One region of the Alteromonas sp. ABH4_453 genome, then DNA from elsewhere that is predicted to be linked to it. Evidence: riboswitches for the same ligand, from Rfam matches in the RefSeq annotation. Region 1 holds a riboswitch; the other holds the start of a gene.
The links. A riboswitch is a leader RNA that binds a small molecule or an ion and turns the genes downstream of it on or off. The one in region 1 is predicted to bind thiamine pyrophosphate.

Region 1 (10,849 bases):
GCGCAGGTTACTGGTATTATATGCAGCAGCAATCGGCCAGCGCAGATTCCGCCAACGCACAGCAAAGCAATACCGCGAAATTAAACAGTATTGAGCGCGAGCGTAGTGACATTTTAGCGTCTTTAGAAGCCGTGTCGCGAACGAATGAAGCACTGCAAGGCACGGTAACTGAGCTTAAAGCACAAAATGAAAAGCTTAGCCTACAGGCCGAGTCTACCCTTCAACAGCTAAACAATATGGAAGGTCGCCGCCCAGCCGACTGGCTAATTGCAGAAGCTGACTATTTAGTTCGTATGGCGGGCAGAAAGCTTTGGCTGGAAAACGATGTTCGCACAGCAATTTTGCTATTGGTTAATGCAGATAAGCGTTTAAAATCATTGGCTGACCCGTCGGTACTACCCGTTCGCGCTAGCCTAGCTGAAGACATTCAAACGCTACAGCAGCTAAACCCTGTGTCGCAAAGCTCAGTGGCGCTCGCCCTGACTGGCATGATCGCGCAAATCGATAAACTGCCATTGGATACCTTCGAACAACCTGAAGATGCTAACGCAGAAGACACCACCTTGTCTGAGTCGGCTGACGATTGGCAGGACAACTTAGCAAAAGTATGGCGCTCATTGGTTAACGATTTTCTTACCGTTAAATCCATTGAAGGTCCTGTTGAGCCGGTACTTTCACTAGAAGCACAGTTCTTAGCGAAAGAGCAGCTTCGCCTGCAGCTTATGCACGCACAAACGGCCGCGCTTCAGGGCGATGCAGGGCTTTACAGCCAATCGCTTCAGTACGCACAAACGCTGCTTATTGAAAAATACGATACTGAAAAAAGCCAAGTAACTGGCTTTGTCGACGCATTACAAAACCTGATTGCCACAGATATATCGCGCCCTATTCCAACAGAGCTAGCGTCACAAAAACCGCTAGAGCGTTTACTGGACAACCGCGTTAAGCAAGTGTTCGGACAAGGAGCAAGCGCACTATGAAATGGTTAGCTATTGCCCTTGCGGTATTAGCCGCATTCGTTGTTGCACTCATTGTTGGACCAATGCTACTTGGCGATAAAGGTTACGTGCTTATTTCTCTTGGCAGTACAGCCATTGAAATGACCGTGATCAGTTTTTGTATATTGGTGACTGGTGCCGTTATCGCTTGGTATGTACTATCGAGACTTGTTGTGTGGGCGTTAAGCCTGATAACGGGCTCCCACAAGTGGTTTGGTACTTTAGGTGAGCGCAAGCGTAAACGCGCTTTTTACGATGGTTTACACGCTATGGCCGCTGGTGATTTTGATTCGGCGCAAAAAGCGTTAGGCAAAACCACCAACGGTGATTTCGAAGGTGTTAATTACTTGGCCTCAGCGCAAATTGCACTTGCCAACGGCGATTTAGCCAAAGCCCGCTATTTCCTTGTTCAGGCAACCGACTTTCCAAATGCCAAAATAGCCGCAACAGTAATGCATGCTCGCATTGATGTTGCTGAAGAAAAGTTTGATGCAGCACTAGAAAAACTTAACGAACTTGACGAGCAAGAGCGCGAAAACAAGCAAGTTGTGCAGTTAAAAGCACAAATTCTTGCCAAGCTAGGTAAATGGCAAGTGCTTCAAGAGAATTTATCAGGCTGGCGTAAAGCTTTGCCTAAAGCTGATTACACCACGTGGAGCCAGCGTATTGCTAAAGGTAAGTTTGCAGAAATTGCCAGTAAGCAAGGTGCCGTTGAGCTTAAATCGTATTGGGACACTTTGCCTCGCAAATTACGTCACGACGACGCTTATCGCGCCGCTTATATTCAGCAATTGCTTGACCAAGGCATGCATGCCGACGCACAAAATTTACTAGTTGAATGGCAAAAACGTGGGCCGAACAGCGCTCTGTTTCCACTGTTCACGCAGCTTAATATTCCTGATGCATCGCCATCACTACGTTTGCTTGAAAGCTGGATAAAGCAAGACGAAGAAAACGTGTCGCTATATTCCACGCTAGGCCAAGTGGCGTTCAACTCGGGCGATGATGTGTTGGCGGAAAAAGCGCTGCTTAAAGCCACAAAAATGCAGTCGCGCAAAGAAGACTTATTGCTGCTATCTGCCATTAGTGAACGCAAGCATGACACAGCTACCGCCCTTCAGCTTTACAAGGAAGGACAGCAACTAGCTAGCTAAATGAATATTCGTTTAGCTTTCTGGTAGTACTTGTATTTCAACTAAAGTTGAAGATATAGTAAAAAGGAATTCTCAATTCGGGTTGTTTCAACAACAACCCGAATTGACTCAAACAACTTGTCGGAGTGCTTCACTGGTAACCCAGTAAGCTGAGACCGCGAAAGTGGGATCCGTAGAACCTGATCAGGCTAATACCTGCGAAGGGAACAAGAAAATACAATGTGCACAATGTTAAGCCGTAGTTTTACATTGTGAAGCGAAGTTGTTTTGCTGTTGATGTACAGGCAAACCCATTACGGTGTTGCTAGTTACTCAAGGTAAACTGCTCAAGTTTATCATCTAGTGAATATCAACGGTGTAAAGTGCTGAAATCACCAGTACCTTCACCAACAATCTCGCTAAAGTAACGGGCTTATCCCCTTCAAACACTTACACACTGTATTCTCCTTCACTCCTGACAAGCATTTTTAGAACCTAAATTTACAAGGTAAAATGCTATGTCGAACAGACGCGAACAACGCCAACAAGCTCAGCAATTCATATATGAACTAGCGGGCGAAGCTTACCCCAATTCCACACGCCACTACGAGTGTGGCAGCCGCAACGATATCCGTGTGGCCATGCGCCTTATCCACCAGCACGACAGCCTAGTCGGTGGCACCGAAGAAAACCCTATCTTAGAGCCGAACCCACCTATTCCGGTGTATGACACCTCGGGTCCCTACGGCGACCCACAAGAGAACATAGATGTTCACAAAGGCTTAAGCCCACTTCGTCAAAAGTGGATTGAAGAGCGCAGCGATACGTTCGAACTACAAGGCGTATCATCAAGCTTTGCAAAAGAACGTGAAAACGACATTTTTACTGAAGATTTTCGCTTTATTCGCAGCCGCAAACCACTAAAAGCGAAAGCGGGTAAAAACGTAACGCAACTGCACTACGCCAGAAAGGGCATTGTTACCCCTGAAATGGAATACATTGCCATTCGCGAAAACATGGGCCGCCAAGCCATTAAAGATGCCGAACTAACGCAGCAACACAAAGGTGAGCACTTCGGCGCGAGTTTGCCCGATACCATCACGCCTGAATTTGTACGCCAAGAAGTAGCCGCAGGCCGCGCCATCATTCCGTGTAACATCAATCACCCCGAATTAGAGCCAATGATTATCGGCCGCAACTTCTTGGTGAAAATTAACGCCAACATTGGCAATTCGGCAGTCACCTCATCTATTGAAGAAGAGGTAGAAAAGCTGGTGTGGTCAACGCGCTGGGGCGCCGATACCATCATGGACTTATCTACCGGCAGAAATATTCACGAAACCCGCGAGTGGCTGCTGCGTAATAGCCCGGTACCTCTTGGCACTGTACCTATTTACCAAGCACTAGAAAAAGTAAATGGTGTGGCTGAAGACTTAACCTGGGAAATGTTTAAAGACACGCTGATTGAGCAGGCCGAGCAAGGGGTAGACTACTTCACCATTCACGCCGGCGTGCTGCTTGAATACGTTCACCTTACCGCAAAGCGAGTTACAGGTATTGTATCTCGCGGCGGCTCCATCATGGCGAAGTGGTGTTTAAGTCACCACCAGCAAAGTTTTTTGTACGAGCACTTCCACGATATTTGCGAAATTTGCGCGAAATACGATGTCGCGCTATCGCTAGGTGACGGTTTGCGCCCAGGTAGCGTGGCTGACGCTAACGATGATGCGCAGTTCTCTGAATTACGTACCCTTGGTGAACTAACCAAAATTGCGTGGGAATACGATGTTCAAGTAATGATTGAAGGCCCGGGCCACGTACCCATGCACATGATTAAAAAGAACATGGAAGAGCAATTAAAGCACTGCCATGAAGCGCCTTTCTATACCCTTGGCCCCTTAACTACCGATATCGCACCGGGCTACGACCACTTCACATCCGGCATTGGTGCCGCCATGATTGGTTGGTACGGCTGCGCAATGCTGTGCTACGTAACACCGAAAGAGCATTTGGGTTTACCTAACAAAGAAGACGTTAAACAGGGGCTTATCACGTACAAAATAGCGGCTCACGCTGCCGACTTAGCGAAGGGCCACCCCGGCGCGCAAATACGCGACAATGCTATGTCGAAAGCACGCTTCGAGTTTAGATGGGAAGATCAGTTTAACCTTGCATTAGACCCCCACACTGCGCGCGCTTATCACGATGAAACCTTGCCGCAGGCCTCTGGCAAAGTTGCGCACTTTTGCTCTATGTGCGGACCAAAATTCTGTAGCATGAAAATTTCTCAAGAGGTACGTGATGTCGCTAAACAAGCTGAAACCCAAGAGTTCGAGAAAGAAAAAGGCATGAAAGACATGGCTGATGCGTTTAATCAATCGGGCGCTGAGCTTTATCACACTGCAGATAGCAAGGTAGAGCTGCCATGACAAACAGCCACCTAACCACACCCATACTAGAGCCACCTAGCGCAAGGCTGCCGGTGGTATGGTGTATAGGCGGCGTTGATTCAAGCGGTGGCGCTGGTATAACTCGCGACGTCATCACGCTTGCCGATTTAAGTGCCCATGCCTGTGTGCTCACCACACAATTTACTGTGCAATCAAACCAGCATCTGCTTAGTACAGAAAGCATGAGTGCATCTGCGTTAAACCAGCAGTGGCAAGTGCTTTACGAAGATACGCCACCACACGCTATTAAAATTGGCGCTATCGCAAACGATGAGCAAGCACTTTTACTTTGCGCACGTATTCAGTCGTTAATAAAGCCTCGCCCGTTTGTGATATGGGACCCTGTGCAGGCTTCTTCATCTGGCGGTATGTTAAGCGACTTAAGCGAAAGCGTTGTTGACGAGTTGCTGAACACGGTTGATTTGGTTACCCCAAATATCGACGAGCTCGCTTGGCTGTCTAATTTGCCGGTAAACGACGATACCAGCTTAGCGTCAGCAATAAACCGGCTAATAGGAAAAGGGGCAAAGAGTGTTTACGTCAAAGGCGGCCACGCCGAATGGCAGACTCAGGCATATGACACCTTTGTTTGTGCCTCGCACACCCTTCACTTTAGTCAGCCGATAATCAATAACGGTAAACTTCGGGGCACTGGCTGCATGTTAGCAAGTGCAATTGCAGCATTTATCGTTCACGACTATTGCATAGAAGATGCGCTCACTCTAGCAAATGCCTATGTGTGTGAAGTAAGGCGAAAGACCCTTTACGAGCCTCATACTGATAGCGCTAAGGCGTATAGTCATGGGGCTAATTTGCCCACGTACTTCCCGCGAACTAACGGTTTTCCCGCCAACGCTATAAGTTTTCCAAAGGTAAACTTTCGTCAAGGTAGCGCTGTTTTTCACAATAAAGATTTGTGCCTAGAGAATTTGTCGAACAGCGACCTCCCCTCAGAAAGTGTGCTAGGTAATGTAGCCCGTTTCCCTACACTCACTCATACGAACCTAGGCATATACCCCGTAGTAGATAGCGTTCAGTGGATAGCGAGGCTTTGGCCAACGGGCGTAAAAACCATTCAGCTAAGGGTGAAGGAAGGGTCACAACAAGACATTCGCCAACAGATAAAAGAGGCCATTGAGTTAGTGGAACACACCAATTGTCAGTTATTTATTAACGACTACTGGGAGCTAGCCATAGAGCTAGGGGCTTATGGCGTACATCTAGGTCAAGGAGATCTCGACACTGCAGATTTAAACGCCATTCGCAATGCAGGACTAAGACTGGGCATTTCAACTCATGGATTCGCTGAGATTCAGCGGGTTCGCGCACTAAACCCTTCTTATATTGCCCTTGGTCATATCTTTCCAACCAATACCAAAGACATGCCGTCTAAACCCCAGGGTATAGAGCGATTGGCAAAATATGTGAAGCTATGTGAAGGCATACCCACCGTTGCCATTGGCGGTATTAACTTATCGCGTATAAGTGACGTGGCCGAAACCGGTGTTGACGGTATTGCCGTGGTCAGTGCCATTACACATTCGGAGCATCCGCTGGAAGCCTACCAAGCATTGGTTCAGGAGGCGGGGTTTGCTTGAGCACCAAGACATACAACGTTACAGCAGGCAGCTTTTACTCGACTGTATCGCTCACAACGGCCAGCTTAATTTAGCGAACGCACACGCTGTGGTTGTGGGGCTGGGCGGTCTAGGAAGCTTAACCGCCCGCTATTTAGCCGGTGCAGGTGTTGGCAATATTACTCTGGTAGATGGCGATACGGTTGATATCAGTAACTTGCAGCGCCAGGTTAGCTACAACGAAATGCACTTAGGCGAGCTTAAAGCCAAGTCACTTTATAACGAGCTTCGCAAAGTTAACTCTCATCTAAACATCCAATATAAAAGCCTCTTTGCTGATAGTAACAACTTACCAACTTTAATTTCGCCTGCGACTTGTGTACTGGATTGCACCGACAACATTACGGTAAGGCGCCAGATTAATACAGCGACTTACCGTGCATCTATTCCGCTTTTTATTGCGGCTGCTAGCGGACTAACTTGGCAAGCACTGAATTTGCCGCAAAACTCAAACTCGTGCGGTTGTTACGAGTGCCTAGTAAACATGGTTTCCGTGCGTGAAGACTGCCTGAGCAAAGGCGTACTTGGCCCTGTTGTTGGTATGGCTGCTTGTCATCAGGCAACACAAGCTTTGTTGTTTTTAGCAAAAGGTTTCCAAGCCGATATCAAGTGGGGCCACTACCTAACTGGGAATGCAGGCCATGGTTCGCTACAAAGCTTTGCATTACCCCCCTCTTCTACTTGCGAGGTGTGCAATGACGCAAATTAAAGTAAACGTAAACAATCAACCTATGAACGTGATCTCGCCCATCTCACTTAGCGAGTTAATCGCCCTTAAACAACTGAATGACGACGGTACCGCCATTGCTAGGAATGCTGCCATAGTAAGTAAAACAGAATGGCCGACCACTTATCTTAAAGATAACGACACCGTTGATATCTTCACCCTAGTTGCAGGAGGCTAATATGCTAACGCTTGCAAACCACACTTTTTCATCACGTCTTTTAACCGGTACAGGAAAGTTCAGCAACGCCGCCACTATGAAAGACGCGGTGGCCGCTGCACAAAGTAACATTGTTACCCTGGCAATGAAGCGCGTGGCGAGTAATAGCGCGCAAGACGATACGCTAACGGCGCTTCGGGAATTAGGGGTTACTTTACTGCCTAATACTTCGGGGGCGAAAAGTGCCCAAGAAGCCATATTTGCAGCAGAGCTTTCTTATGAAGCGCTAGGTAGCCCATGGATAAAACTGGAAATTCACCCTGACCAGCGCTACCTGCTGCCCGACCCCATAGAAACCTTGCTGGCCGCTGAAGTTCTAGTAAAGAAAGGGTTTCACGTTCTGCCCTACTGCGGCGCAGACCCCGTTTTGTGTAAACGTTTAGAAGAAGTAGGCTGCGCAGCTGTTATGCCGTTAGGCGCTCCTATAGGCAGTAATCAAGGCTTACAAACTAAGCCTTTTTTGCAAATTATTGTTGAACAAGCCTCTATTCCGGTCATTGTAGATGCAGGTATTGGCAAGCCTAGTGAAGCCATGGCAGCAATGGAAATGGGCGTAGATGGGGTATTGGTAAATACAGCTATTGCCACTGCCCAAAACCCTGTTGCCATGGCAGCTGCCTTTGCAAGTGCGGTAGATACAGGCCGAAAAGCGTTTGAAGCAGGACTAGGGGCAACCAGCAACTTTGCGCAGGCATCAAGCCCACTTACTGCCTTTTTGGAGCCAGCGGTATGAAGGTAGCACAAGCGCTAATGCAGCAAGACTTAGCTCATCTAGCTATGTCAATTAACAGTAAAACCGCGAGTAACGTAGAGCGAGCGTTAAACGCCAATACACTTACACTCGATGACTTTATGGCGCTGATCTCACCTGCCGGCTCACATTATCTGGAAGCCATGGCAAGTCGCGCGCAGGCGCTAACCCGTCATCGCTTTGGCAATACCATGCAGCTATTCGTGCCTTTGTACCTGTCGAACCTATGTGCCAACGAGTGTACCTATTGCGGCTTTACCATGAGCAACAAGATAAAGCGCAAAACTCTATCTATAAGTGAAGTGCTTACCGAGATTGAAGCTATTAAAGATATGGGCTTTTCTCAGGTGTTACTGGTAACGGGCGAACACGAAACCAAAGTGGGCATAGACTATTTTGAGCAAACCCTTAGCGCCATTCGCGACAAGGTAAGCTACCTTATGATGGAGGTGCAGCCGCTAAAAAGGGAGCAATACGAAACCCTGAAACACCAAGGTTTAGATGCTGTCTTAGTATATCAAGAAACCTATTCACCCCAGCACTACGCCAACTACCACACCCGGGGTAAAAAACAGGATTTTTTATGGCGCTTAGAAGCCAGCGATCGCATAGGGCAAGCCGGTATAGATAAAATAGGGATAGGTGCGCTACTTGGGTTAGGCGACTGGCGGGTTGATAGTGCTATGACCGCCCTTCACGGCAAATTAATACAGCAGCACTATTGGCAAAGCCGCGTGTCCATTGCCTTTCCTAGGCTTCGAAGTTGTGAGGGTAACAATACTGGCGGTAGCACGCTTACCAATAGCAAGCTACCTAACGAACGTGACTTGCTTCAGCTGATTTGCGCCCACCGATTGTTTAATCCACAAGCTGAACTATCGCTTTCTACCCGTGAATCGGCCGCATTTAGAGACGGCGTAATGCCGCTGGGGATAACATCAATGAGTGCAGCTTCCCAAACGCAGCCGGGCGGCTATAGCGAACCTTCACAGGCATTAAATCAGTTTGATATAGACGACAACCGTTCGGTGCCAGACGTGGTAAACGCAATTGCTAGAAAAGGCCTAGAACCTGTTTGGAAGGATTGGATGTCATTTGAAGTACGCGTTTAGGCTTACCATACTGGGTGCCTACTAATGGTCAATGCGTAATTAGAGCGCTGATTTACACCCCATCAAACATTAGTTTTTTTAAGGCAAAACAAATAAAAAATTTGTTTTGCTTTCATGTAAAACCCTCCGTAGAATCCGCCCAAATTTTAGCCAGACGCTATTTTTAAGCGTCTGGCTTTTTCGTCTTATTTATCCCATATTACATTTATCAGAAGTTAAGGAATTGGCGTTGGATACTTTTGAATTTATTCAAATTCGAAAATTTATTGTGAAGCTTGGAAAAATGCTTCACAAATACGGTACGCCTGCATTTCGGCTAGAGGCCTACCTTGGCGACGTGGCTGAGTATTTAGGCGTACATGCCTCTTTTATCTCTACTCCAACCTCGCTTACTTTCGTTATCTGGAGCGACCGTCACGAAGACGAATACAACCACTCGGCGCGATTGCAGCCAGGCGATTTAGATATGAATGCGCTGTCGCTAACCGATGAATTAGCCAGCGAGCTACTATCGGGAAACCTTTCGCTAGCAGAAGCCGATAAGCGCCTAAATGAAATAGATGCGATGGGCAGCCCCTACGGTAAACTATCTACCGGTACGGCATTTGCCATGGCCACCGGCGCATTCGCTATGCTAATGGGTGCAAGCTGGAGCGAAATAGGTTGGTCTGCTGCGCTGGGAATTGTGGCCTATTTGTGGACGTTATGGGCAGAGCGCTCGAAGCGCGTAAACCTAATGCTAGAGCCTGTTACCGCATTTGTAGGCGGCATTTTAACCTGTGCCATAAGCCAGTACGTTGACCCGGGCATTAATATTCCTTTGGTTGTGCTTTCTTCCGTCATTGTATTTGTGCCCGGGCTTGCGCTGACGATGGGCTTAGCCGAGCTTTCATCGCGAAATATGGTGTCGGGTACAGCCCGTACAATGGACGCCATAATGCAGCTATTTAAACTGTATTTCGGTGCATTCTTAGGTGTTTCGGTTGGTTTCAGTGTGTTTGGTGAAAACGTGTATACCCCAGCTGAATCCCTGCCTTACTGGGCTACCTGGCTTGCTGTGTTTTTACTTTGTATTGCGCTAGTTGCAATATTTAGAACCCGTATTAAGCACATACCTTGGGCACTGGCTGCTGCGTTTATTGCTTATAGCGCTACCGCGTGGAGTTCAGATTACATGAGCCCTGGGCTTGGTGCGTTTGTGGGTGCATTTGCCTTAGGTATTTTTGCCAATGCGTTTACGCGCATAGCTAATCAGCCAGCAACTATTGTGGCTATGCACGGGCTTATCGTGTTGGTGCCGGGGTCTAAAACCTATATTGGTTTGAACTCGTTTATGACCGGCCAAGACTTTGTAAAGGCCGATCATTTAGGGCAAGAGGTGTTTCTGATCTTTATGTCGCTAGTGGCTGGGCTTATCTTTGCTAACGTGGTTATGCCCACCAAAAAGGCGCTATAACGTTAATGCAGTAACCTGAGGGTTTCGCGTTAGAGCGCGACTGGTACCATTAGGCTGCGCACAATTGCAAGCGCAGCCTAACAACTGGGCGAGACGTGCTATTTAAGCAGCTTGATCAACGCCCGCCCTAAACGGGCGTTAAGCGCTCCAGCGGCTATGGCTTCAGCCGAGTTTTCCATAAACTTGGCTGACAAACTGCCGCCAATCTGGTTGGCTACTTCGTCGGTGGCTAGGTCGAATACGCCCTGCGCAGCAATATTTTGTGCCAGTACTTTTAGTAGCTTCCAGTTACCCGCTGTGCTTGGTCGTAACCCGTACACTCGAGCCATACGGCGAATGGTGCGAAAGCTAATCCATATTACTGCAAA
Region 2 (10,849 bases), on a different contig from region 1:
TAGTTGACCCTATGGAAAAGAACACACCGTGCGCTAAGCCTGTCAAAATGCGAGCTAAAATTAAGCTCTCGTAGCTAGGCGCTTGCCAAGCAAGAATATTACCAGCCACAAATAGCGCCATTAAGCTAAGTAGAACATGCTTTCTATTCCACTTTCCCGTAAGGGCGGTAAGAACCGGTGCGCCAACGGCAACACCAACGGCGTACAAGCTTACCAGTAAGCCTGCGCTCGGTAACGTAACGCCAAGATCGGTAGCAATGGTGGGGACAAGCCCCACTATTACGAACTCTGTTGTGCCAATAGCAAACGCACTTAACGTTAACGCAAATAATGCAATAGGCATTTCAATTATCCTCAAAAAGTAATTAACGAGGTGGCTTGATTAACAACGCCACCATTGGCTTCTAGAACGAATAACTACACCGTTTTTTGAAAGCCATTAATAAAGTGCGTACAGTTTGACGATAAATTTATTTGCAAAAAACAGCACTAATGACAAAATACTTTTGCGATATTTGAAAATATAAGGTGTGCGATGCCAGTCTCATCAAAAACTGAAGATTTAGAAGCGTTCCTAACCGTTGTGGATACAGGTAGTTTTTCCAGTGCTGCCAATCTACTCAATCAGCAGGTTGCAAAAGTTAGTAGAGCGGTTACCCGTCTTGAAGATGGCTTAGATGTAACCCTATTGAATCGCACTACCAGACGGTTGGAACTAACAGAAGAAGGTGAGCTTTTCCTGCAATATGCCAGAGACGGGCTAAATATATTAGAAAAAGGTGAAGAAGCATTACGACTATTAAAGCGCGCCCCTTCCGGAAAACTTCGGGTCGATGCTGCGAGCCCGTTTGTATTCCACCAGCTAGCGCCGTTAGTGGGTGAATTTCGAGAAGCATTTCCTGACATAACACTCGATATCACCAGTCACGACAGCATTATCGACCTGCTAGAACATAAAACCGATATCGCAATACGTATTGGTGATTTAAGCGACTCTAACTTGCACGCTAGACGTTTAGGAAAAAGTAAGCTGCATATTGTGGCGAGCCCACAGTATCTTGAAAAATATCCTATATCTGAAGGTGAGGATGGAATTAGCACGCTAAACAAACACAAACTGATTGGCTTTAGCGACTCACCAAGTCTAAATAAATGGCCGCTCAAGCAAGATATTAACTTGCAGTACAGTCTTCGTGCGTCAAGCGGCGAAACTATTCGCCAGCTGTGCTTGGCAGGTCAAGGTATCGCGTTACTTTCTCACTTTATGGTACACAAAGATATCAGTGCAGGCTCGCTGGTAGAGCTATTTCGCGACGATATCGTCAGTCCAAACCGCAGAGAGCCGGTACAAGCGGTATACTATAAAAATAGTGCAGTATCGTCTCGTATCTCTGCGTTTTTAGATTTTATACAGCCTCGACTAACTCTTTAACTTACCTTTATTTCGCGTGGCCTTTACCTAATATCTTTTTAAGTGTGCTTTGAGGAAGGCCATTTACTATTAGCGCGGCTATCATCAATATTGCACCGGCCATAACCATAGGCAGTAGCGTTTCTTTAAGCAATATCACAGAGCTTACATAGCCCACTATCGGCGTAAGTGTACTAATAAGCACGATTTTATCTGGGGGTAATTTAGGCCCCGCCGCTACCATGAGTCCAAAACCGAGACCCGTTGCCACTGGACCAATGTACGCCAGCAGTAACCAATCGCTTATATCGTAAGCCCCAAAATTAGGTGTTCGTTCAACTATCAGTGCAATAGCAAGCATGGCGAGACCTGCGATGGTAAACTGCCAGAAGACAGCTTCAATGACGCTTCCCTTCCACTTGTGAAAAGACACTCTTCGAATAGCGACCGCCCACAATGCAGATGCCAGCAACATACCAAAGAGCGGTAGCCATGCGCCCGGTTGTCCCGAAGCAAATAAAATCATTGCACAGCCAATGGTAGATATACCGGTTAGAATTAATCGCTTAGAAGGCGGGCGTTGCCGATACCATAGGGTGTCGATAAGCAGCATCCAAAGCGGTGTGGTGTAAATAAGAATACTGGCCGTGCCGGCAGGAATAAACTGCAGTGAGACAGTAATAAGCCCCATTGATAGGATAAACTGGAAAAAGGCAACGACAAACACCACCGAGCGATCTTTACGATTGAGCACCGGTAAACGTTTTTTGGTGATTAATACAAACAACGCAAGTACGGGAAGACTTAACAAAAAACGTAAGCACACCATCCATACAGGCCCCACAATCTCGAGACCTAACTTCATACCAGGCCAATTAAGTCCTAAGCACAACACCGCAACCAAAAGCATTTTAATACCTTTTGATTGCTCTTTTTCCGCCACCGATGATGAAGACATGCGTTTTAAAAAATCCAATTACACGAACTGCGTTAAGAGAAGTTTCTACCGCCCGGTAAGCTGAATGTAGGCGGAGAATTTTAAGGGCGCAAATATAAGTGAATTAGCAAGGGATTAAAACCTTCCTGACCGTGTAAATACGCCAATTTATCGACCAAATGGTCAACTTTTTAAAACCTTGTGGAAACTTTGCTATACGGGTGGTTAATCACTGATAAACACTTTGACTTACAGGTACAATGCAACAGACAGCAGCTTCCGCTCCCCTCTTTCTATTTTGCTTACGCTGTGCATGTACTTATCTGGCCGAAAAAAGTAAATGCGGTTAAAGAGATTAAAGATGACTTTCTCTGCCCAAAATTGACCGCCGCGCTTCGGCTTTTTTAGTACTACATTAAATTTAAAGTAACGCCCGCTGCCCATAGGGTCATTATGCTCTAACACGCTATGACCCTCTTTATAGGTAACCACATTTATAGCAAATCGTTTTGATGAGATTAAAGCCTTGTTGAGCACTTTAGCCATGCTATTTCTACCTTGGTTAATTGGGACGTGTTCTAATTTAAACACGCACGGCTATGGTCTGGAAGCGTATGCTGAGTTCAGATAATGCTTTGATATACGCGAAACGTATATGCCTAGGATTACAAACACTAGGCTAAGGTGGGATTTGTCCACTTCATGATTTTAGCGTTTTCTTTTTGTGCGCTGTTTCCATTACTCTTGTCATGCCCGTCATTATCACTTTTTACGGTGTAATAGTTTTTGCGGGTTTCTATATGCTCAAACCCGGAGCTCTCATACAGCGCAATAGCAGTATCATTACTTTCACGCACTTCTAGCCACATTTCACGCATTGCATTATTCACCGATGTCTCAATGACAAAATCAACTAAAGCGCGACCTATACCCTTGCCTCTAGCGCCACTGTCTACCGCAATATCCATCAGCGTAGCTTCATCAACGACTTCAAGCATAATGGCATAGCCAACAATCTTGTCATTATCAAAGGCAAACACCCCGTAATAGGGTTTGGTGAAACAGTCTGCGAAGGTACTTAGTTTCCAAGGCGACACTTGTGCCTCTTGATGGATAGCATGCGCAAGTTCAATGTGCTCGTTAAAGCCTTGTGGCGGTACGATTGTTAACTTCATCGACGCGACTACTGGCCATTAGCAGAGTGGATTAATGCGCGTGCTGCGCTGATAAGCTGCGCCCACAGCTCCCTTTTTTGCACAGTTGTGAGTTTTAGCGGTGTGGCTGGCAATATAATGGCCGTTTCGGTTACCGATAGCGTACGGCCAATCATTATGGTGCTAGCCCACTGTGACGGTATACCCAACTGAACACAGGCTAGCTGTAAGTCTTTTAGCCATTGCTGTGATTTTGCTTTCTGTTCGGCACTTAACGGAATACCTTCAGGCGATACTGCCCCTTTTGCTTCAGCTTGCGCAACTTCTGATTTATTCGCGACATTTTTCTCAGTTGCCCCATTTAATGGCACATGACGAGTGGGCGTTTTGGCTGCGACAGCATCTTTAGGCTTAGGTTTGTCTTTTGCATTACTGCCTACATTTGCCCTTAATTGGGCAAGGCGTGACTGCTTTTCTTCTTGAGAGATTGGCGTTGAAGGTGGCTTATTGGTTTGAGCGTTTTGGCTGAAGGGTAATTGTGTCGATGAACTACTACCAGTGCCGACGTTGCGTTGTACTGCATTAGTATTGTTTTTTTTCGCTTGGTCTTCCAGCTTTAGCTCAGTGTAGGCTTCTTTGGTGATCCAAACCGGGATCCCCATTTCTTGTAAAACCGCCTGCTGATATGAAGTAAGAGACATTGCGCAAAAACACCTAACGTGGATAGTTCATAGTATTTGTTTAGTTTACTAAAGTTGCAGGCTTGGTTGAATAACTATCGCGTTCTTTTGCTCGGATTGCACCTGCTGTTTAATGCTCAAGCGTTAATTCATAAGGGTTGATTCTTAAGCATTATTCGCAAATTTATAATGCCTAGCGCTTGGTATAAGAGGAAATAAAACAGCTGCAGCAAATTAAGCTCTAGCAAAAGAAACCAATAGGCTTTAAGAAGAATTTAACAAAGAAACGATTTAGGATTTGAACGCAAACGTTCACAAGAAGAGAAAGTGGCAGGGGTGGAGGGACTCGAACCCCCAACCATCGGTTTTGGAGACCGCTGTTCTACCAATTCGAACTACACCCCTAGCGCGCTGTGCATTATACGGATGACATTAAAAAGGTAAAGCCTTTTTATCACTACCATACACTGCATGCTCAATTAACACGCAATGCGCTGTTTTTTCAATCGAATAACACCAAATAGGCTTTATCTATCACCTGTGTTTTGTCTTATTGCCCGCTTTTAAACTGACTTCTATACAGCGTCACTTTTAAATACGGAGCAGTTTATGACAATTAAACTTTATTGGCGTTAAGCGCAGCAAACCACAGATCATTAGTAATAGCGACAATCTCGGTGTGCAGATCAAATTTCGCTATCGCCTCTTGCTCATCGATATTCATTAGCTTGGTGTAATGCTTAACGAGCTCTCTACTTTCATTGATTTCAAGTTTATTGATAAGGCAGCAACTTGCTAAATCGAAGTAGCGGTTTCCCATGGCAGCATATTCCCAATCAATAATTTTGAGTGAGTTATCTGCGCTCAGTAATAAGTGATTAGTTAACAAGTCATTATGACATAACACATAGTCGTCATCGTCTTGTTCACTTTTTATTACTTGTTTTTGCAATGATTGGGCTTTTAAATAAAGTTCACTGCTCATATCGAGCTGTGCAACATCAATATAATGCTGCCATCTTGATGCTAAATCTAATGACCTAGCGGTAATGGGCAAAGAATGAATACGAGCGAGGGTGTTGGCCAGCTCAAGCATTGAAAGCGTCGCACTGTCGCTGTGCTCTAGCCACTGCTCAACCCAGATGGTTTCATCATCGCTTAACCATATAGGTTGCGGCGCTACTCCCAACCTATAAAGCTGTTGCTGCAAAGCAAATTGGTGCGCACGATTAACCCCACTAAAGTCATCATCGCCCATCCATTTCACCGCTAAGTCGACAGAGTTACAATCCGACTTTGGTTGCCCACTACTTTGGAGGTTATTTGCGATCAAGGGTAACTGACTATCCGCGAGCTCTTGAACGCGGTAAACGTGATTTACCGCTCCAGCAGGGTGTGACGAAATTTTCGCACTGTCGCTAAGATTAAGCGCCTTTTGCAGCGTGGCGATGATATCCAACCTGTTCACCTTGTTTTTTATATTGTACTAGCCACTGGTAATACCCAAATACCGCAAAACCAACGTAGCCTAAGAACAGGCAAGCAGATAATGCATAACCCACTTGCAGGTATAAATAGGCGGACGCTAAATTGATGAAAAACCAGTAAACCCAGTTTTGCAGAATTTTATGCGCCACCATAAATGTTGTGACTACACTCAATAAATTAATGCTCGCATCTAATAGTAGGTACTCACTATTGAACTGTGAGCCTGCCACCTCAGAAAGAACCCAAGCGAGCAATAACATACTCGGAACAATGAGCAAATGAGCCCACAGCGGCCAATGAAGCACTGGCTTAACATCGCCGTCTTCCGACCCTTTCGACCACTGATAATAACCGTATCCCGCCATTATCATGTAAAAGAAATTAAGCGCAGACTGAAATGGCAACGTCACCTGCCAAAATAGCCAGGTATAAATTGCGGTACTCACAAAGGCGCACAGCCAACACCAGCTGTTCTGTTTTGCGGCTAACAGCACATAAGCAATAGCGAGGACAACCGCTACCCACTCTAACAGTGAAGTAGCGGTAATTTGAGAAGTGAACTCAGAAAAGAAGTTAGCCATTATGATTATTTTCTAGATTGCATGGCATCAAAATTTAAAAACTTAGCAACGAAAATAGCCTGCCCTACTTCTTCATGGGTTCTTTGCATTTCTTCACCAAGTACTTTCATAACCACACCATAGTCACCTGTAACCTGCGTGCTGGTTGAACTTGTCGAAACCATGATATCACTGTAGCTATTTAACCTATCAATGAAATCTTGAATAGGTGGAATATATTCGTTAACCAATGGGTACAACGACAGTTCAACCATAACTTGCATGTCTGTTTCCTTTTATTTTAAAACGCGTACTTTACCGTAACGCCAAACTGACGACCGTTACCTATTTGGTAATATGGCTCTTCAAAGGCGTATTCATCGCGAGGGTCATTGCTGAAACCACCAAACCCTCGCGTGTAATACTCGCGGTCAAATGCATTTTGAACCCACAGTGAGGTCTGCCAATCACCGTGTAACACCACAACCTCCGAATTAACCAGTGTTGTACTTGGCGCGGTTACATCATGGCCATCAGAGAAACGGTATTCGCTTTTGTAATCTACATCTACACGCCAAAGCATGCTATCTGTAAGTGCGTACTCACTATACAGGTTTGCGGTCCACTTAGGTGATTGAGCCTGTCTTTGCTCAGACACTTCAGTGCCGTCTGCTAGTGTATACCCTTCAAAAGTAGCGCTTAGGTAACCAACGCTTGTATCTAGCTGCCAATTATCAGTAGCAAACCAACTAAGCTCCAGCTCGGCCCCTTTGTTTGTTCCTAAATCAGCATTATCGATAATATCTACGAACCCTGCCGTGCCGTCATCACGGGTGATAACGTCAAAATCACTTACCTGGGTATCTTTTCTATCCATGTAGAAAATTGCAGCGCGGGCAATTAGGTCTGGTGTAAATAAGGGGCCCTTTACGCCTACTTCGTAGTTCCAGTTGTATTCCTCATCGAAGAATCGCTGATTGTCATTCACGCGGCTATCTGGGTTAAAGCCTGCACCTTTATAGCCACGCGAGATGCTGCCGTAATAGAAGTGCTCGCCTTGTGTATACTGAAGCGCTAATTTCCCGCCGACCATAGTGGTATCAAAGGCCCGTGTAAGCTGATTATTATCGGCATAATCAAAGTCATAGTTTTCGACTCTTAAACCGGCTACTAACTTTAAATTGTCATTCAAACGGCTTTCAGTCTGAGCATAGATAGCGGTAGTTGTTGGGGTATACTCACTGGCAAAGTCACTATCAAGATACGTGTATTGACGTAGGAGCTTTTCTTCCGTGTTTTTATAAAATACGCCTATTGTCCAGTCGGTCATACCATCAAAAAGTGCAGCACTGTCAGACGACACAAAACGCAACTCACCGGTTTGAGTTTCAACATCGCGGTAGTACGCATCAAACGATGTGTAACCCCATGGGTGAAAGCCAGTAAAAGTCCAATCTTCATCGTAGCCATAAGCAATATTGTGAGAAGCATGGGTGGCAATTAGAATAAAGTCGCCCGCTGCTGTATTGGTTGTAGAGCGCGCGCTTACAGCGTGGGTTTGATGCTCGTCAAAGCCTGGCTCGTCAGACAGGGTTTTGTTGTCATTGTCTAACGAGAATGCATCGTAACCGTTATCAATGTCATACCAGCGATAAGTAAGTGCAAGCGTGGTTCTTTCGTCTACACTGCCCTCTACAGCGAAGCGCAATGCAGTTTCATCGATATTATTAGTGTCGCTTCTACCTAAAAACGTATTTTCTACAAAACCATCGCTACGGTCATGCACCAGTGCAACGCGATATCCCCAATCAGAATTAATATCGTCGCCAGTGGCACCTTCAATACGGTAACTATCTTTATTGCCAATGCGGGCCTCAACGTAATCTGGCGCGTCGCTTCCTACATTGTTACTGGTAAGCTTTACCGCTCCAGCCAGGGCACCCGTACCATAGAGCGTAGCTTGAGGCCCGCGATAAACTTCTAGTTGTTTGGTATCAAAAATAAGACCTGCTGCGGCAAGACCAGAAAAATCGAATTCATCGACAATAAAGCTCACAGAAGGATTAATAGGCTCGGCAAACTGGCTACGCTCACCAATACCACGTATTTGTATGAAGCGGCCACGAGATGCGCCTGCAGCGAAGTTCACATTTGGAATACTGTTTAACACGCTGTCTATATGGCTAGGCTGCCTACTGCTAAGACGTGCTTGGTCTAAAATAGTCGCACTAGCACTTAGCTGGTCGAGTGTGGTTTGACGAAAATCACCTGTTACAACGACGCGTTCAATATCAGTTGGCGTGCTATTTGAAATGCTGTTTTCTTTGCTTTCTTGTGCATAAGATGCAACAGAACACGCAAGTAGTGAAAGAGTGAAAAGTGTTTTATACATGGGATCTCTTATTCTTATTTAAGAAAAAAGATCCGGGTCTAACGGCAGGTGATAAGGCTATATTGTGAACCATCCCTACGCCGGTATTATCCGGATCAGGTTTAAGGGTTCCCACGAATGTGGATCTCAGACCGAAAACGGACACCCCTTGGTATAGTGTTGCGTAGCTAAAACTAGCAAACTCAACAACTGCGACGGAGTCTACCAGTTCGATACACGCCGTCAAGCAGATAACACATTAAGCTAAGGTCATAAATTTTATATGATATAAGGCGTTGAAAGCTGAGGGCTATTCAGCGTCAATATTCATATTTAGGCGACGTACTTCATCGTCAGTTTGAGCCTTTAACCCTTCCAAGGTTTTGCCGTGTGCCGTTGGTTGACGGGTATCTGGGTCAACCTTTACAAAAACGATATCGTCTGCAAAACAAATAGTTTTCTTGGTGGCTTTGTTACGAACTAAGCAGCTTACGGTAATAGACGTGCGACCCACAGCCTTAGTTTTTAGGCCAAATTCTACGATATCTCCCTGCATAGCCGGTGATTCAAAACTAATTTCACCAATATGCTTAGTTACCAAGCAATTAGTTTCTAACTGACAAATAGCCCAAATTGCAGCTTCTTCGTCTATCCATTCTAACGCGCGGCCACCGAACAAAGAATTGGCGTAATTAAGGTCGTTTGGCATAACTAGACGCCTAGAAAGAAAGCGCATTCGAATTCCTCATAATAAATCGCTACTATAGCATTAGATTATACCGAAAAAACTGATTCATGGCGCTAACTCAATTACGCGAATGGCTATTAGCCCCTTATTGTGAAGATGGCTCAAACGTCACTCCGCCGCTTCACCGAAAAATACTTATTGTCTCTGGCGGAAATGCTTTCTGTAATGCCGCACTTTGCTGCATACACTCGCTCGCGGATGACATTTCATCTATGAGCATTGCAAGTTTTACTGGCAACACGCTGAAAGGAAAAAAGCGCAAACAGGTACTAGGTTGCGAATACGACACGGCTATCTTGGACTGCCGCGATACTTTCAAGCCAGGAGATATGATGGCTGTAGCAGGTACTGTTAAACGCCAAGGCTGTTTAGTACTTGTGTGCCCAGATTTCAGAGAGTGGGTCGAAAATGTTTCTGTGCCGTTTATTTCAGAAGGTTTTACGCTTGCTCGCAGCCGTTACCTCGCCCGCTTTATTGAACGCCTTCGGAATAACGAGTATGTAGCCTTTCATACAGAAACTGAAACAATTCTGCCTGATGTAGAAAGGTATCGCGTAGGGCAAACACCTAAGCAACACGCTTTTAAAAGTGCGCGGTTTAAAACGCAAGAACAACAAGATGCCTATGAAAGTTTGTATCAAGCATTCTCAGTAAACCAATTAAATGCTCTCGTCACTGCTCCAAGGGGACGGGGCAAATCCTCTCTATTAGGTATATTCATCGATCGCTTGATCAGCGAAGGAAAAAACGTGTTGCTTACTAGCGAGCAAGTGAGTAACGTTGCTAACCTAATGTCGCGTGTCAATAATCACAAGGCTTCGATATCCCCCCCGCTTTTGTCATCTTATGGCTTCTCTGATGACAAAGAACCAACGCCAATTAATCACAAAATAACACCTCTAGGTTCGGTTAAATGGGTCCCCCCAGACAGTGAGCTTCTTTATAGCAGCAGTCCTTCTTCCTCTTCTTATTGCAATAACAATGGTTGCAGTAAGAATGCCCCTTTCGATCTTGTTGTGGTTGATGAGGCAGCGTCCTTACCATTGCCTGTTTTAGCACGTATGTTGGCCCATAACCCACAGTGGGTATTAAGTACTACGCTTCAAGGTTACGAAGGCTCAGGAAATGGTTTCATTCACAAACTCATTCCTAACTTACCTAACACTGTTGAGCACCTAAGTTTGTCAACGCCGCTGCGTTGGTTTGATAACGATCCTGTTGAGAGGTTCTTAAATCACACCTGTTTGTTTGAAGAATATTCCAAGAAAGATACCCCGTGCCTCTTCGCCTCTGAAAACCGAGCTAAAAATAACATCGCACTTTTAGAACAAGAAGACAGTGAGTTGTTGATGAAGGTCTGTAGTTTCAATATTTGTTCATTTGAAAATATGGCTGAACACATGCTTCAACAAGTGATGTCACTTCTTGCGCTTGCACATTACCAAACAACGCCTGACGACTTCATGCGTTTATTAGACAGCCCAGACGTGCTTGTTGCCA

Region 2: linked by a shared signal. The riboswitch ahead of ACXAGV_RS13355 (TonB-dependent receptor) and the one ahead of thiC (phosphomethylpyrimidine synthase ThiC) in region 1 are both predicted to bind thiamine pyrophosphate.

The regions. Positions count from the first base shown of each region.
Region 1 covers NZ_JBSWXP010000007.1:109,006-119,854, reverse strand. Annotated here, with positions in the region: gene ACXAGV_RS14955 (uroporphyrinogen-III C-methyltransferase) at 1-980, shown strand, start outside; gene ACXAGV_RS14950 (heme biosynthesis HemY N-terminal domain-containing protein) at 977-2,152, shown strand; TPP riboswitch at 2,264-2,375, shown strand; gene thiC (phosphomethylpyrimidine synthase ThiC) at 2,650-4,560, shown strand; gene thiE (thiamine phosphate synthase) at 4,557-6,179, shown strand; gene ACXAGV_RS14935 (HesA/MoeB/ThiF family protein) at 6,172-6,927, shown strand; gene thiS (sulfur carrier protein ThiS) at 6,914-7,123, shown strand; gene ACXAGV_RS14925 (thiazole synthase) at 7,125-7,895, shown strand; gene thiH (2-iminoacetate synthase ThiH) at 7,892-9,025, shown strand; gene ACXAGV_RS14915 (threonine/serine exporter family protein) at 9,255-10,481, shown strand; gene ACXAGV_RS14910 (DUF697 domain-containing protein) at 10,580-10,849, opposite strand, start outside.
Region 2 covers NZ_JBSWXP010000006.1:160,837-171,685, reverse strand. Annotated here, with positions in the region: gene ACXAGV_RS13405 (MFS transporter) at 1-343, opposite strand, end outside; gene ACXAGV_RS13400 (LysR family transcriptional regulator) at 536-1,432, shown strand; gene ACXAGV_RS13395 (DMT family transporter) at 1,440-2,369, opposite strand; gene ACXAGV_RS13390 (hypothetical protein) at 2,598-2,894, opposite strand; gene rimI (ribosomal protein S18-alanine N-acetyltransferase) at 3,023-3,523, opposite strand; gene ACXAGV_RS13380 (alanine acetyltransferase) at 3,532-4,203, opposite strand; tRNA gene ACXAGV_RS13375 (tRNA-Trp) at 4,511-4,587, opposite strand; gene ACXAGV_RS13370 (phosphotransferase) at 4,799-5,650, opposite strand; gene pnuC (nicotinamide riboside transporter PnuC) at 5,607-6,251, opposite strand; gene ACXAGV_RS13360 (hypothetical protein) at 6,257-6,514, opposite strand; gene ACXAGV_RS13355 (TonB-dependent receptor) at 6,532-8,622, opposite strand; TPP riboswitch at 8,678-8,781, opposite strand; gene ACXAGV_RS13350 (acyl-CoA thioesterase) at 8,912-9,337, opposite strand; gene ACXAGV_RS13345 (tRNA(Met) cytidine acetyltransferase TmcA domain-containing protein) at 9,397-10,849, shown strand, end outside.